3 regions of the Dehalobacter sp. TeCB1 genome follow, and region 3 is predicted to be linked to each of the others. Evidence: riboswitches for the same ligand, from Rfam matches in the RefSeq annotation. Region 3 holds a riboswitch; each other region holds the start of a gene.
What was found. A riboswitch is a leader RNA that binds a small molecule or an ion and turns the genes downstream of it on or off. The one in region 3 is predicted to bind cyclic di-GMP.

Region 1 (5,433 bases), on a different contig from region 3:
AAAGACAGAGATCAGGCCAATCAAGCGAAGGAGCAGGCGCTTCAGGAGAATCAGCTACTTAAAAAAGGGCTGGAGACGATCGATAGCACCATCTTCGAATTAAAAAAGGAGCACGCTAAGGCTGCATCAAGGCCAACAAATCCGGAAAATGTCAATGCAGAAGCGCAATCTGCCAACAATGCCTCCTCTAACGGTAACGACCCCTCTGCAACAACGGCCCCTTTTACCCACAACCTTAAAACCGAACATGACCCGGACGTTCACATCAAGTATGTAGAGAAATGCGACGCTTGCTGCAAAACGATCGCCGATACCTTCTTCGATCTGACGACAGCGCTCACCAATTTGGCGCATATCGATCCGAACCTGAAAGAAGAAAAAAGAAAAGAAGCCAACCGGCTGATTGAATACATGGCAGAGACGATTAAAGAGTGGCCGCCCCCTAAGAAGCCGCTTAGAGTTAATTCCTGATTTTTTTGGGGAACCTTTGGACAAGCCAAGCATAGTATATACAAGACAGCAAGTAAGCTGTCCAATAAAAGAGAAAGGAGATGATTGGAATGGCCGTTGTTTCAGCACCATCCGGCGCCGCTCTGGTATTGATTTATCAGACCGGAGTCAGCACCTCCGGTGCTCCGATAACCAAACAGCGAACCCTTAACAATATTGTTTACAATGCTTCGAATCAAGCTGTCTATGAGGCGGCTCACGCCTTCTTCGGTCTGTCGGAATATACGCTGCTTGACGTTTACTTCAGAAGAACGGATGAATTGACAAACGAAGCGTAAAGCGGAGGGCAATTTCAGGCGTCAAGGAGGTGATTCAATTGGCTGTGACCACCAACCGAACGGCAAGATTAACTTTCGTAACCGCCGGAGGGAACACGTTTTCCCTGACAGTTCCCCAACCGCGGGAGGATATTCAGCTGGCTGAAGCCATGGACGTTATGAACTCGCTTATCGCAGGCGGGATATTCCTCACAGCAAACGGCGCGCTTACAGGGATAAAGGATATAAAGGTCATCGAAACAACGACCAATGACCTTTATGATCCTCCACAAGTGTAAGCGGGCAGCACCGGCATTAGAGATTAAGAGAGGGGGCGGGCCGACGGCAATCAGGATTTGCCGGCGGCCTCGCCCCCTCTCTTCTTTTGCCTGATCACTGTTAATAATATTATATGAACCTTAGCTAAGTTTGAACTATAAAAAATTCAAAAAATAGTACATGTCATTTCCTAACCCTTCTGTTATGATTGATAGCTGATTTCAAAAGACGCGTTCTTCTCCTTGTAATCCACAAAACAGACAGCCCTGGCACTTTGTCTGCCTGATAGCTGTCTGTTTCTTCTAAGGAGGTATTTAATGTGATTTGAATGATTCTCAGTTATCGAAAATATAAAGTCCTATCTTTTTCCTTGCCCTTTACCGTTATTCCCGTTATTTGAAGAGGTATTTATGACCGTGTTCTGAACGGTCTGTGCATCGACTTTTGTTTCATCCGAAGTAGACTGGTCATCGGCTGTGGCATTCTGATCGTCTGCAACTGTTGCATCCTGTTCGTCCCCTGCTTCCAGGCTATCTTCCTGGTCGCTCACGGCTTGTTCCCTAATGGTTTTCTTGTATTCCTTCATAATTTTGGCTTGCTCTTTCAAGGCTTCCTTCGTTTCTTTGTTCGTCTCTACTTTGATTTTCTGAACATCTTTTCTGAGGTCCTGCATGTCATTTTTATATGCTTGAGCCTGTGTTACTTTTTCCAGAGCGGCTGCGATGGCAGCCTCATCACCTGAAGCACGGGCCTGTCCCAATTCCGCCTTGGCTGCTGCAAATTCCTGCACAGCTTCAGCATAGGCTACTTTCGCAGCCACATAAGCTTTCATGGCAATGGTGTTCTGAACTTCGGCTTGGATGATATTCTGCATGATTTCGGCCTGTTCTTCTGTCAGACCTCCGGTGATTTTAAGGACGATCTTGTCGGCATCACTTTGGACAAGTTCAATGCTGGCGAGTAGATTGCTGATGACGGTATTTTCTTCTGTGTCAACTGCCGCCGTTTCATCCGTGGCTGTCTCATCAGTAGTTGTTACTTCGATGGAAGCTGCAGTGGTTTCTTCGGCAGTGGTAGTATCTGTACCCGTAGTATTCGTTCCGTCAGCTGCTTCGGTATCTTCAATGATCTGTTGAACCTGAAAGTTGGCTTTCTTTATCGTATCCGAGTAGGCTTGCAGAACCTGTTCCATCAAATCCAGCTGGTTTTCCTCGGACATGATTTCCGCTTCGGCCAGCCTCTCATTGGCAAACTCAACGAGCAGTTCCGCTCTTCCTTCATCAGAGAAAGTCACAGCAACCTGGACACTTTCGATCATCTGTTCGATTGAATAGAGCCAGCTGTCCGGCGTTACACCGGCTTCATCTTCAACAGCTACCTCATTCGTCGGATCTGTTGCCGTGGAATCCGTTACGCTAGGGTCAGTTGGCGTAGTATCCACTGTGGTTGAATCTGTGGCGGTTGGATCAGCAAAAACACAAGAAGGTGCGACCGCAATAATTAAAAGGACACAGAGAATCGAAACCAGAATCTTTTTATGGATCATTCTATCTACCCCTTTCGGTAACCCGGCTGTCATAACCTTGCGGCTTTAGACCCGTGGCTTTGCGTCTCCGTCTTTCGACGGATTTGCCATTATCGTTTTGGCTGTGGTCATTATAGTATAGATATTTTAGAAGTTCAATGTTTTGGGTCCTTTTTCAGACCAATGGGGTACAAAAAATGAGACTTTCGTCTCATAAAAAGCATGGAAGCTTTTAGAAACAAAGAAGTGCCCTTACGGACACTTCTGTAAATGCTTGACATTGGTGGATTAACAAGACGAATTTATTTACAAAGTCATGAGATCTTCAATCTGTTTCTCCAGGCTCGTACTGATTGACGAACTGTTGCCGACGATACTGGCTCTGGCGATATAGCCGCGGTTGTAGGTCAAGAAATACTGCAGCGATGACGGTAGATAGTTCTGCGGAACGGCTACGATGATTGCGTCATTTTTAGCGGCGAGGGCGGCTGCCAGAAGGGCATCGGCTTTTGGTTTCCCGGAGGTCACGTCTTTGGAAGAAGCAAGGGCAGAACAAAAATAGATTTGGGACTGATCCGTGAAAAGGCTCCTCAAAATCGCCCATTCAGTAGCGTAGCGGTCAGTACCTCCCAGCCGTTCGACGACATAGTTCTTGTTCAGCGCAGATTCTACGGAAGAGCTGATGACACTTTCTCCGCCGAGAAGGATAACTTTAGATGGATTAAGGCTCAAAAGCTGTGCTTGGGTCACAGCCGGAATTTTATCTTTGTCCGTAAGCAAAATCGGATAACCTTTAGCTGCGGCAAAGGTACTTGCTGCCAAGGCATCCGGTTCACCCTGACCATAGGCTAAATAGATTGTATTGGCAGAACCTATCCACGAAGCAATATTAACGGAAGTTTCATAGCGGTTCGACCCGCTGATCCGGCTGACTGTATAGCCCGCAGTCTGAAGCGCTGTTTCAATGTTCTGGGATATTGCACTGTATCCGCCGATTATGATAACTTTTGTTGCACCTAAAGCGGATATCTGCGACGATATTCTGCTATCCAACTGTGATGACGGATTCATCAGGATTGGTGCATCATATTTTTTAGATAATGGTACCGAAGCTAAGGCATCCGCCAGACTATCGTCGCGCGTGACAATTACGGTGGAGGCGGATGACCATCCTGCTTCGGCAACGCTGATTGATAAGTCCTGATTGTTACTAGCAGAGCCCCCGATTCGTACATCCTGAGAATAAGAAGCTCCTGCCACGAGAGTTCCGATTTCATATCCGTTGAACAAAAACTTAATTGTTCCTTCTTTACTAGGTGTTACATAAACAGAGTAAGTCCCATCTAAGGCTGTTGTACAGCTTATTGTATTGTCTATCCCTGCATCGCTGCCGTCCAGGGTGATCGTTTTTTTTGCAAGCAATTTTCCATTATTGTCTTTCAATGTTCCGGTAATTAAAGATTTTTTATATTTTAGCGCATCACCGGTTATTGTGATCACGGGTTTGGATACGGTCAATACCCCCACAGCGTAATACCCGCTACTGTCATAAAGATAGAGATAATAGATGCCGGTTGTATTGAACGTTACATTGTTAAGCGTATAATTCCCACTGCTTCCGGAAGCGGAATAATATCCGATGTTATTACCGCTTGTATCAGTACTATAAGCTGTGATATTTCCGGAAAAACTTCCCCCGTTGAGATTATACAGATATAGTTTTATGTTTGTGGTCTCACCGATAAGTATATTACTGTCACTGGATGTCTGGAAAGCTAAACCGCCTAATTCCGTACCGGTAATCACAGCAAAAGCCTGTATGTTTCCAGAGAAAGTCAGGGTCAGAATTATAAAAAGAACAGTCACGCTCTGAATTATTGCTTTCCTTTTACTTCTCTTACTTTTGCTTCGTAACCTGACATCTCCCATCCCTGAATTTCCTGCTTCGGTATTACCTTTCCTCACCCATCCAGGACTTAAGTTCGGTCTTCTCCTATTCTTTATATCCATCATGTCTATTAATTGCTCCTCTCTGCTTATTCATACCTTAGCGCATCAATCGGATTAAGGGATGAAGCCTTTTTTGCCGGAAAGACACCGAAGACGATCCCGATCAAAGCTGAGAAGGTGAAGGCCAAGATAACGGAAAACATGGACACCTTGGTCGTCATACCGACAACCTTGGATACGCCAAGTGAACCTCCCCAGCCCAGTAATATCCCGATGATGCCCCCCATGACACTCAATATGACCGCTTCTATCAGAAATTGCAGCAGAATATCCGTCTCCTGCGCCCCGATTGCTTTCCGGATCCCAATCTCCCGTGTCCGCTCCGTTACGGAAACAAGCATGATATTCATGATGCCGATTCCGCCGACGATCAAGGAAATCGCCGCGATCCCTCCGAGAAGCATGGACAGCGTCTGGGTAACTGATTGCATGGTCTCCAATACTGTTGCCTGATTGGTAGTGGAAAAATCATCCTCATCACTCGCGCTGAGTTTATGTGCAGAGCGCAGCAGCGTTGTAATCTCACTTTGCGCTTTGGTCATCACATCCGGGGAAGCCGCCTGAACAAAAATCTGCCGGATAGACTCACTTCCGGTCAGCCGAAGCTGTGCTGTCGTAATCGGCATCAAGATCATATCGTCGCTATTGGAAAAACCTGAGGAACCTTCACTGGCTGTGACTCCAATGACCTGAAACGGAATGTTGTTGATCTTGACGGTCTTGCCAATAATACTGTAATCCAGCGTCCCCAGTAGGCCTTCCACGACTGTCGGGCCGAGAACCACAACGCGTTTATACTGGTTCATCTCCTGCTCGGTAAAAAATCTGCCCGCACTTAATGATGTGTTCCGT
Region 2 (5,433 bases), on a different contig from region 3:
TTGGCAGTATGGTCTGGATTGCCGGAGTTACGGTGTTGCTGATTTGGAATATTTTTTCCTATTTTAAAATTGCAGGAAAGATCAAAACGGCTACGCTGCTGGATGCTTCTTTACCGCATATTTATGAGACAGATCAAATCAGCACGCCGTTTGTTTTTGGCTTTATCAGACCCAGAATTTATTTGCCTGCAGGCATTTCGCCCCGGGGATTGCCCTATGTACTGGCGCATGAAACGGTGCATATTAAGAGACGCGATTATCTGATCAAACCGGCGGCATTTCTGATTCTGATCATCCATTGGTTTAATCCGTTGATGTGGCTCTGTTTTGCGCTGATGGTTAAGGACATGGAAATGTCCTGCGATGAAACGGTTATTAGAAACAAGGGGCAAGGGGTCAAAGCGGATTATTCCAATTCCCTGCTGGCGTTGGCAGTTCAGAAGAACAGCTTTTGGCAGGCTGCGCCTTTAGCTTTTGGTGAAAACAATATTAAAGCGAGAATCAAAAATGTGATCCATTACAGAAAGCCCGGTGTTTGGATTGGTACGGCGGCAGTTGTTGCGATTGTAGCGTTGATGATTGGATTTGTGGCCAACCCGGTCAATGACACGGCTGCAGGACAGGAAACATACGCTGGTTATGCAGTAGATAAATTACTGGCCAACAAAACACCGTATGTAGGCAATGCCGTTAAAGTTATCGCGCTAATTGACGCGATGCCTTTGCCGGAAGGGGTTGTCCGGGATAAAGTCGAGTTGCAGACGTCGACCGCGCCGTATGGTTTAACCATTCATTACCGGATCAACGACGATTCAGCGATTTCTGCGGAAGACGGAATGATCGGTGATGTGTTTGGGCGCAATGCCATCCTGTTGTTCAGCCTAGTAGATAATGTTGAAGTCATTAACATAAAATTTACCGACAGCGTGGGAAAATATGAAGGATATAGCACGACTTACTTAAGAAGCAGAATGGAGCAAATGATGCAGAGAGATGTACGTGTATATGCCGAAAGTGCCGATTTGCTGAAGGAATTGCTTACGCGTCTGGAGCATGCGTACTTCAGTCTTGGAAATGAAGGAAATACGGCGGTCAACAAAGCCAAGCAGATTGAGCTGTGCTTGGAGAAAATCATGTCATCGCCTTTACCTTCCTCCAATCCCTATGATTATATCAAAGCGCATCAGGCAGAGTACAATATCATTCTGGCCATGGATGAACAAGCACTGCCTTACCTGTTTTCCGAATTTGCGAAAGGCGGGCAGACAGGCTTAAAGGGAAGTCTGATGGAGATCCTGTGCCGAAAGATCCTTGGCAGTGAGGATATCAAATATGCCAGTACGAATCATCAGGACTGGTATGATGCCTATAAGAAACATATCCAGGAGATAACAGACAAAAATAGTTTGATCTGGGTGCAGGATCATTATCCGAAAGGTGTACTTATTTTGGGCGGAGAACAGAATTAACTTAGACTATCTGTAACGCATTTTTCGCCCTTCTTCCGGGACTCCTAAGAGGATCACCGCCTGGGAGTATGTCAAATTACGCACCAGGGCGCAATTTGAGCTGCAGGCGGAAGCCTCGGGCAGTTTGCTCCCGTACTCTCTGAAGACCTTCATCAGTCTGTCGGCCGTACGCTGAGAGTAACTGACCGACTCCTCCAGCCACTGGCCCCATTCTCCAAACATAAGCAGGGCCTTGGCTTCCGTCAGCCGCCTTCTAATCTCGACAGCGGCGGCAAGGTAGATACTCTCCGTCCAGTATTTGATCATGTTAATTTCAGCCGCGATGACATGCGGCGTGCGTCCCCTGATGATATCCGTTGTGTATTAGATACTGTATTAGTTATTGGATCAGTCATGATATCCACACTCCTTGGGGCTAACTTCACTCGTAGGATCTGTGGACAGGCTTAAAAGTGTGACAACCTCAGTCTTAACAACGGACAATCTTTCTCATCGTATATAAGGTCACCGAAAGTCGAGATACTAAAAAATCAGTAATGCTCAAACCCTTGTAATTTGATATCCTTAAGTGTTATAACAGGTACATTGTTGCCAGTAAACCTGTTGCAGTCATAACGACGGCGTATGGCAGAGCCAGTTTTACCATCTCAGCGTAAGACAGGCGAATCAGCGGTGCAAGTGCAGAAGTCAAGAGAAACAGAAACGCCGCCTGACCATTTGGTGTGGCAACGGAAGGGATATTTGTACCCATGTTGATGGCAACTGCCAGCTTGTTGTACTGCTCCAGCGCAATAGCTCCGGCTTCAAACGCTTGCTGTGTTTCAGTCATATATACCGTAGCCACAAAAACATTGTCACTGATTGCCGAAAGGACACCGTTGGCCGCAAAGAAAGCCACAAGCTGGTTCTGCCCTTCCATGTTCAGCACCCATTGAATAATCGGCGTAAACAAATGCTGGTCATGAATAACCGCAACGACGGCAAAAAATACGACCAGCAGCGCAGTAAACGGCAATGCTTCTTCAAACGCATGACCGATGCGCTTTTCTTCAGTAACCCCGTTGAAAGCAGTAAGCAGGATAATAATCATAAGACCAATAATACCTACTTCCGCCAAGTGCAGTGCCAGGGAGAAGATCAGCATAACGCCGCACAAAGCCATAACAATCAGGCGCACACGTCCGCGCATATTCCTGGCAGCATCTTTGACTTTTACATCATCTTCCATAACATTTCTCACAGATTCCGGAAGCTGGTAGCCGTACCCCCAGAACTTAGTAACTTCAAGGATAATGGTGGTCAGAAGACCAACGATCAATACCGGGATAGACACAGGGGCACATTGTATAAAGAAATCTACGAAGTCCCATTGCATAATGGAGCCAATCAACAGGTTCTGCGGTTCACCAACCAGTGTTATTGCTCCGCCCAGCGCAGTGCCCACAGCACCATGCATCATAAGATTACGCAGAAAACCACGAAACTCGTCCAGGTCCTCATGAAGTTTCTCATCAACACTATGGTCGTGATTAATGTCATACGTTTCGTATACTTTTTCGCTGGAAGCAAACTTGTGGAAGATGCTATAGAAACCATAGGCCACGGCGATAATCACTGCCGTTACGGTCAGCGCGTCCAAAAACGCGGAAAGAACCGCACCCAGTACAGCGAACAGGAATGAAAGCGCGACTTTAGAGTGTACTTTAGTAAGGAGCTTGGAAAACAGGTACACAAGACCTTCTTTCATAAAATAGATCCCGGCAACCATGAACATCAGAAGAAGAATAACCGGCAGGTTCATTTCAACCTCGTGATAGACCATATGAGGGTTAGTAAGTCCGAGCACAACGGCTTCGATCGCCAGAAGCCCACCGGCAGGAAGCGGATAACATTTTAACGCCATTGCCAGGGTAAAAATAAATTCGACAATCAACACCCACCCGGTAACGTACATACCGGCGGTAACCATCAAAATAGGGTTCAACACCAGAAAAGCAAGAATTGTTCTTTTGTACCAGTCCGGAGCATGACCCAGAAAATTTGCTCTGAATGCTTGTCCGATGCCCATTTGTTTCATATGTACTATCCTCCCAAGTGAAAATTAAAGATATAAAAAAGAGAGTACTCCAAAACGGAACTACTCCCCCCCAAGAAGTTCATATTACTTGCAGCCTGGCAATCATAGCAACTTACAAGCAACCTTAGACCCATAGCTTTAGCGTCCTTCACTTTCACGAAGTTTGCATCAACCTGTACAACTATATATTGTTATTTTTGCTTAAGCTTTTATATTATAACAGAAAATTATTCTTTTGAATACCCTGAATATATCCACTTTATGCTGAAGTGTCCAGGTATTTATCTTAAGTATTTTGTTTTTTAATATAATCCTTTAGCAAATCAGGCTATCTCTCAAAAATCTTCTTCCCCTTGACTTACAAAATAGTATTTTACTATTTTAAAGTTTTTACCCAAATATTCATATCTTCAAAACCGCCGCAAATATGGCAGTTGTTGATTAGTCTACCCCGATACATATACCCCAGCTTGCTTAAAGACCTGTTGATTCCAAGATTGTTAGCTCTTGAAAGGCTATATGCTGTAGCAAAGCCATTGCGTTTCAAGTGTGTTTCCAGTTGGAATATCAATTCGCTTAATATGTTTCTGCCTCTATACTTTGGATAAGTGGCGCAATCAGTTATTTCAGCGTTCATGTGTTGTTTGTCAAGATCCGCCGAAGCAATACTGATAATTTTTCCTTCTTCTTCCGCTACCATATACAAAATATGATCCTGCATGACTTTTTGAAGATACTCTCTGCTGAAAATAGGAGTTGGATAGGTTTCAAATGCCGTTTGAAAAAGCTGAATTATCTGGGGAATATCGTCCGGCACGGCCTGCCTTATCGTATAGTTTTTATTCTTAGTCAGCTCGAATTTATTGGTATTCTTAACGCAATAATCGATAATTCTGTTTTCTTTCTCCTCATAGAGTGAATTTTTGCGCTTCGTATCAAGAAAAAGGGACATACAAGTTGCATCCTCTCCCTGAAAAAAACCGTCGATAACCCCCTCTGCTACAAACCCACATTCCTCAAAGAGACTAAGATCTTGTTTATAACAATTCGCAATAATCTTACCCAGATTTTCTTTTTTGGAATAATCAATAATCTCTTTGATTATCAACTCAGACAAAAGAGAATGACTCAATATTTTAAGCCTTTTATTGCGATAATCCACGTACATGTCCACACCCGAAAAGTTTGTATATAAATTTTTACATTCGTCTTGATCTATATTCATGGAAGTCCTCCCTCTTGTTGAGTCTTACGTTTGTACTTGGAATCAAGCACACTTGTTCATCTCTGTATAACTTTTCTAATCCCCGGTATTCTTTATTCTTGAATTTACTGCACGTGCCGCATTTTCGGCACTGGTGCGTTTTATCCCGAGGCTCGCTATACGTGCAAATTACACCTTCATAATTTCTAAGAATGACCTTTTCAGGGGAATATGAAATCAAGTATTGTGGATTGACTGGGATCTTCCCCCCGCCTCCAGGCGCATCCACAACAAACTGTGGAATAGCTAGACCCGAGGTATGTCCACGCAGCATTTCTATGATTTCAATCCCTACAGAAACCGGAGTTCTGAAATGCTCTATTCCTTCTGAAAGGTCGCACTGATAAAGGTAATATGGTCTAATTCTGGAGCTTACCAGTTTCTGAACCAAATCACGCATTATATAGGGGCAATCGTTAATGTCTTTTAAAAGTACAGATTGGTTGCCAAGAGGAATTCCGGCATCTGCCAATTTCTCACATGCCATGCGAGCCTCAACTGTCAATTCCTTGGGGTGGTTAAAGTGAGTATTCAGCCAAATTGGATGATATTTTTTCAGCATTTTGCAGAGCGTATCGGTAATTCTCTGAGGCATGACAACTGGTGTTCTTGTGCCTATCCGT
Region 3 (5,433 bases):
GGGTTTACAGAAAACTGAGAAAAATATTTTAGACAAAATTACGGAGATCTACGGCACAATGGTAACAGACAGTACAGAATCGGGAGCTAGACCAGATGATCATCAAAGATGAATTCATTAAAGGCATTCACTTTATTCGTTGGATAAAACCGGATATCATGCCCTTTATACCGATGCTTATTTGTATTTTACTCATCAGTTGCACCGGAGGGCTTTTCGGGGTAGCGATCGCTATTTTATCCAAGCATATGATTGATTATGCGGTGGCCGGAGAACTCGCTCGGGCTGGATTCGTTGGTATTGCCTTTGCAGGAGCTATCATTCTTAATCTTTTGTTATCGATCGGGAATTCTCTTCTTTCAATCCGCGTCAGCGAAGCATTTTCCAATGCGATGAGGCAGCGTTTTTTCAAGAGGCTGTTAGAAACGGAATGGCTGCCGCTTTCCAGCTATCACAGCGGTGACCTTATCACACGTTTGACCAGTGACGTGGGGAATATCACCAATTCTATTGTGGGTGTTATCCCGGGTATATTTGCTTTGGGCGTGCAGATGGTCGCTTCCTTAATGACCCTGTTATATTATGACCCGAGGCTCGCCGTCATTGCCTTTATTCTGGGTCCTTCCACCGTGCTCTTGAGCCGTGTCTTTGGCCGCAAGCTTAAAACACTAAATATCAAAGTACAGGAGTCGGAGAGCCTGTACCGTTCCAATATTCAGGAAGCAATCCAAAATTTTATTATTATCAAGGCGTTCCGTTTGGAGAAGCATCACAGCGATGTTCTGCAAGGGTTGCATCAGAACCGGATGGAATGGATTCTGAAGAAGAACAGGGTGACTTTATCCGCGAATATGATCATCTCTGCCGGTTTTTGGACAGGATACTTGGTTGCGTTTGGCTGGGGGATTTTTCGGCTTTCTCAGAAAGCCATTTCTTTCGGGACCTTAACGGCATTTCTAACATTAGTGCAGCAGGTCCAGACACCTTTTGTCGGTTTGGCGAGGACATTCCCGCAGATTATTGCGATGTTGGCTTCCACTGAAAGGTTAAGGGAACTGGAAAAAATGGCCTTGGAGAAGAGAGAAGGACAGGTTCCAAAATTGAAGGATGTGGGAATAAGCTTCCAACAAATGAGCTTTTTTTACACGGAAGAAAAGGAAACACCTGTCTTGGATAAGATTACGCTGGAAATTGCCCCGGGAGAGCTCGTCGCTTTGGTTGGCCCTTCCGGTGTTGGCAAGACGACGCTGATCAGGCTTGTGCTGGCGTTGTTGAGACCCTCCGAAGGGGAAGTATACTTTACAGATAATACAGGAAAACGGTACGAGGTTACGGCTGCGACGAGGGAATGGATCACCTATGTACCGCAGGGGAATACGTTATTCAGCGGGACAATCGCCGCGAATTTGCGCAGCGGGAAGCTGGGTGCGACTCCTGATGAGATGGAAAAAGCCCTCCTGGCTGCCTGTGCCTGGGACTTTATTCAGGAGCTGCCGAATGGAATGAATACTGTTATCGGGGAGGATGGCCATGGGCTTTCGGAAGGACAAGCCCAACGTATTGCCATTGCACGTGCTTTCTTAAAAAAGGCGCCTGTTATGATTCTGGACGAGGCAACCTCCGCGCTGGATATGGAGACAGAGTTAGAAGTCCTAAAGGCCATCAAAGATTTTAGCAGTAGGTGTACCTGTCTGCTTATTACCCACCGGCAGACTGCTTTAAAGATGTGTTCCAGGATTTTGAAGATTGATAACGGAAAATTATCCGTTGAACCTAGTAGAACGATTCATAATTATCAATAACATTGAAGTTACTAGCTTTGCCCGGGTTGGTCTTCGTAATGATAACCGCTTTCGGCAGATTGCGCCCTCCATGGCGCAAACAGCCGCGCTGCGCAATCCGTGCTCCGCTTGACACTGGCTACTCATTACGAAGACGGATCTGGGGTTAGTCTAAGCTTTAATCTTTTTCTAACAAAAATAGGACGTAACGAAATTTTTACTATCGTTACATCCTTAATATTATTTTAAGAGGATTCATTTTGCTGACTGAGCTCTGTCCCAGGTGTAGTTAGCCGCGGTCATTTGGGCTTCAGTCCTATTCTGCGGGGATGTTTCCCCCATGGCCCAGTCCGAAGTTACATCGAGATAGTACCATTTTGCATCGATTTTGATCATATTCCAGGCGTGGTAGCCTTCAGGATAATAACCGGTAATGATCTTCGACTCCAGGCCTGCCTGCTGCAGCATTTTCTTCATCAGCATGGCATATCCCATGCAGGTTGTTCTGTGATCCGTCAAAGCAGTATAGGTGGTTATTTGTTTCAGGCTGTAATCATATTTCACGTTTTGCACGATCCATTGATGGATGGCAGTTTCTTTGCTTAAGTCGTTCATCTTGGGTGTGATCAGCTTGGCAACAAGCTTTTTCACTGTGCTGTCTACATATTTTTCTTCTTCTTTGGTCGTATGATAGTTGAGGGTGAAATTAATATCCAATTGGCCAGAATGATAGGAATATGTATAACCCATTTCTTTCCACGACAGGCTGAGGTAATCATCACTGCCGGCAGATTGCAAAAAGATGTTTTTGAGGTCTGCGAGGACTGGGGTTGTGTCACCGGTATAGTGAAGGGAAAAAGAATCATCCCGGTCGGTCATATCTGCGGCGATATATTTCTGGAGGTCCGCAATGCATGTCACTGTTTCACCATCCGCCAGGGCAGGTGCCGGGCTGTTCAAAAGCAGCAGGGATAATGTGAGGGCAGTGGTGGCAACCAGGGAAACAATTTTTTTGGACATCGAAAACATCTCCATTTCATTCATTTGTTGAAAACAAAAATGCCGCTTAACCTTTTTCAGGCAAAGCGACAAAAGCTTTGAATAACCGTTCGGTGGCTTGGCAGTCATCAGTATCCATACTGGAAGACCCATAGCTTTGCGTCCTTAGCTTTCGCTAAGTTTGCCTTTATCGCTGATCATTATTTAGTTGTCAACAAACATGAACCGGAGTAAAGAAAAACATTACGCATAGTCAGGTAATGTTACACATATACTGAACTACCGGCAACCCGACTTTCATAGCATAAATAGAACATATGCCTTAGACTCGTGGCTTTGCGTCCTTGCCTTTCGACAAGTTTGCTTTTTACATGCAGCAGTAAAAATATTGGTATTAATTGTATTTTATTATAGATAATAAGAAATGTAAATAGGTTGTCCGTATTTTTTATTTCGAGATGTCGAAGGAAGCGAAAAGTAGTAATAGAATTAGAGAATTTTAGGGATTTATATTATAAATTTAATACTTTGTGACACAAGAAAATGGATTGACAGGAAAATATTGTAAGCATATAATGGGCATATATGTTTCGAAGCAATCATAAATTCAAATATTGTGAATTTGTTTATTGTGGGAGGGGAAGGAAATTGAATAAAAAAGCATATACGGCTCCAAAGCTTATTGTACTAGGTAATGTGGCTGAGTTAACGAAAGGTTCCAAAGGGACGTGGACAGGTTTAGATATCGTTGTCTCTTATTCAGTAGCTCCAGATGATCCTGAAATTTTTGGCAGCTAAGTTGATAAAACTATGAAATAATACCGGAAAAGGGCAAACCAGTTGAAAAGCTGGGACGCAAAGTCAGAAGTCTAAAGTGCAATATTTGTACAATGACCGTTCGGCTGCCAAAATGTTGGCGGTTTTTTTATTTTCTGGACTTACATAAATACTTAAAAGATAGAAAATTACTTTCTCTTGGCTTGGGAGTACGCATATCTCAGTATGCTTACAGGGGAGTCAATAAAAGATTGGAAGATGGTGAAAGAATGAAGAAAAGAAAAGCGTTTATCCCGGTTTGTTTGGTTTTTGCTATGCTATTTACACTTGTAGCTGGTCCGGCAGCATTTGCGGCGCTGAGTTTTAATGACAAAACATTTACCGGTGCTTATGGAACATTTAATGGTCCTACAGCTTCTGTAGTTTATAATGGAAAGCTGTATGTAACAGATTTCTACAACGGCCGTGTCGTTGAGTTTGATGCCGATACCGGTAATTTCTTGTTTGAATATGGTCAGACAGGGAGCGGCAATAATCAATTTAATTGTCCCAGTGGAATTGCCGTTGACGGTTCAGGCTTCCTCTATGTTGCAGACACGTATAATAACCGGATTATCAAGTTTAAACCCAATAATGGAGCGATCACTGGGTGGACTACTTTTGGCAGCGGCTATAATATGCCACAGGGAGTCACTGTAAAAGGGACGAATGTCTATGTTGCCGATACCTACAATAACCGCATCCTAAAGTTTTCGGATTTGAGTGGCAGTTCTTTCGTGGAAATCGGAAGTGCAGGGGATGCCAATGGTAAATTTATGAGACCGTATGATATTGCTGTTGATTCATTTGAAAATATATGGGTATGCGATACTTTTAATAACCGCGTTCAGAAATTAGATAAAAACGGAGTTTACATTGGAAAAGTTACATCGGATATGTGTTATGGGATATCAGTTGACAAGTACGATAACATCTATGTAGCCGAAAGACAAAATAGTGTAATTAAGTGCATTAAGGCCTATGCAACGCCGATTGCTTTTATCAGTACCTCTAGCGGGTTTGTCAGACCGATTGGAACGGATGTCGATTCTAACGATAAGCTTTGGGTGGTTGACGTTAACTCCGGTAAGGTTCATTATGCTCAGATACAGAATCCAAATATTGTGCCGGTTACTTCTGCAATAACGCTGGATATTCCTGCGTCGAACACCAATGACAAACTGGACGTTAGTAGTTCCGTTAATTTGGCCGGTGGTGTAAGAAGCGGTATCTTGCCGGCAATCACGATCAATGCACATACCAGTATCAGTACGTTGCCTGTTGAAGTAGAAATACCGGCTGGGACTACGGTAACCGGCCCAGCGGGTTGGACTGAAGAGATTAATGTCCCTACGGTGAAAGCAAACAATACGGTAGATCCGGGAACCGGCAATACCGTAAGCAGTGTTATTGAAATCGGTTTTGGGAGTACACTTTTAACATTTGATCAGGCTGTTAAGATTGTGATCCCTGGAAAGGCTGGACAACAGGTTGGATATTCCCACGGTGGCGGGGCTTTAACGCCTATTACCCGAGTGCTTACCGGAAATACACAAGCAATAGCGAATGCTGAGATTCCGGCTGGCGGCGAAGGCAAAATCGATGTGGGTGCTGATTTGGTTATTTGGACGAAGCACTTTACGTTATTTGCGACCTACACTTACACTGGCGGCGGCGGTGGTGGCGGTGGCGGCGTAGTTCAAAATACGACTCCGGCTTCAGCTCCCCGTATTGCTGGAGCAGACCGCTTTGAAACAGCTATTGCAATTGCTGAGCAGGGTTGGCCTAACGGAGCGGATACTGTCGTCTTAGCTTATGGATACGACTTCCCGGATGC

Region 1: another riboswitch for cyclic di-GMP. It lies ahead of A7D23_RS14140 (DUF5667 domain-containing protein); the one in region 3 lies ahead of A7D23_RS15755 (transglutaminase domain-containing protein).
Region 2: another riboswitch for cyclic di-GMP. It lies ahead of nhaB (sodium/proton antiporter NhaB); the one in region 3 lies ahead of A7D23_RS15755 (transglutaminase domain-containing protein).

What each region holds. Positions count from the first base shown of each region.
Region 1 covers NZ_MCHF01000065.1:161,739-167,171, reverse strand. The annotation lists gene A7D23_RS14155 (DUF3102 domain-containing protein) at 1-471, shown strand, start outside; gene A7D23_RS14150 (DUF1659 domain-containing protein) at 561-788, shown strand; gene A7D23_RS14145 (DUF2922 domain-containing protein) at 827-1,066, shown strand; gene A7D23_RS14140 (DUF5667 domain-containing protein) at 1,405-2,592, opposite strand; cyclic di-GMP riboswitch class I at 2,606-2,690, opposite strand; gene A7D23_RS14135 (cell wall-binding repeat-containing protein) at 2,878-4,584, opposite strand; gene A7D23_RS14130 (ABC transporter permease) at 4,608-5,433, opposite strand, start outside.
Region 2 covers NZ_MCHF01000063.1:1,365-6,797, reverse strand. The annotation lists gene A7D23_RS13445 (M56 family metallopeptidase) at 1-1,469, shown strand, start outside; gene A7D23_RS13440 (DUF3102 domain-containing protein) at 1,476-1,775, opposite strand; gene nhaB (sodium/proton antiporter NhaB) at 2,041-3,546, opposite strand; cyclic di-GMP riboswitch class I at 3,633-3,724, opposite strand; gene ablB (putative beta-lysine N-acetyltransferase) at 3,923-4,771, opposite strand; gene ablA (lysine 2,3-aminomutase) at 4,746-5,433, opposite strand, start outside.
Region 3 covers NZ_MCHF01000067.1:104,827-110,259, forward strand. The annotation lists gene A7D23_RS14920 (S24/S26 family peptidase) at 1-32, shown strand, start outside; gene A7D23_RS14925 (ABC transporter ATP-binding protein) at 96-1,802, shown strand; gene A7D23_RS15755 (transglutaminase domain-containing protein) at 2,037-2,801, opposite strand; cyclic di-GMP riboswitch class I at 2,890-2,976, opposite strand; cyclic di-GMP riboswitch class I at 3,062-3,155, opposite strand; gene A7D23_RS15915 (lasso RiPP family leader peptide-containing protein) at 3,429-3,578, shown strand; cyclic di-GMP riboswitch class I at 3,601-3,690, shown strand; gene A7D23_RS14930 (cell wall-binding repeat-containing protein) at 3,827-5,433, shown strand, end outside.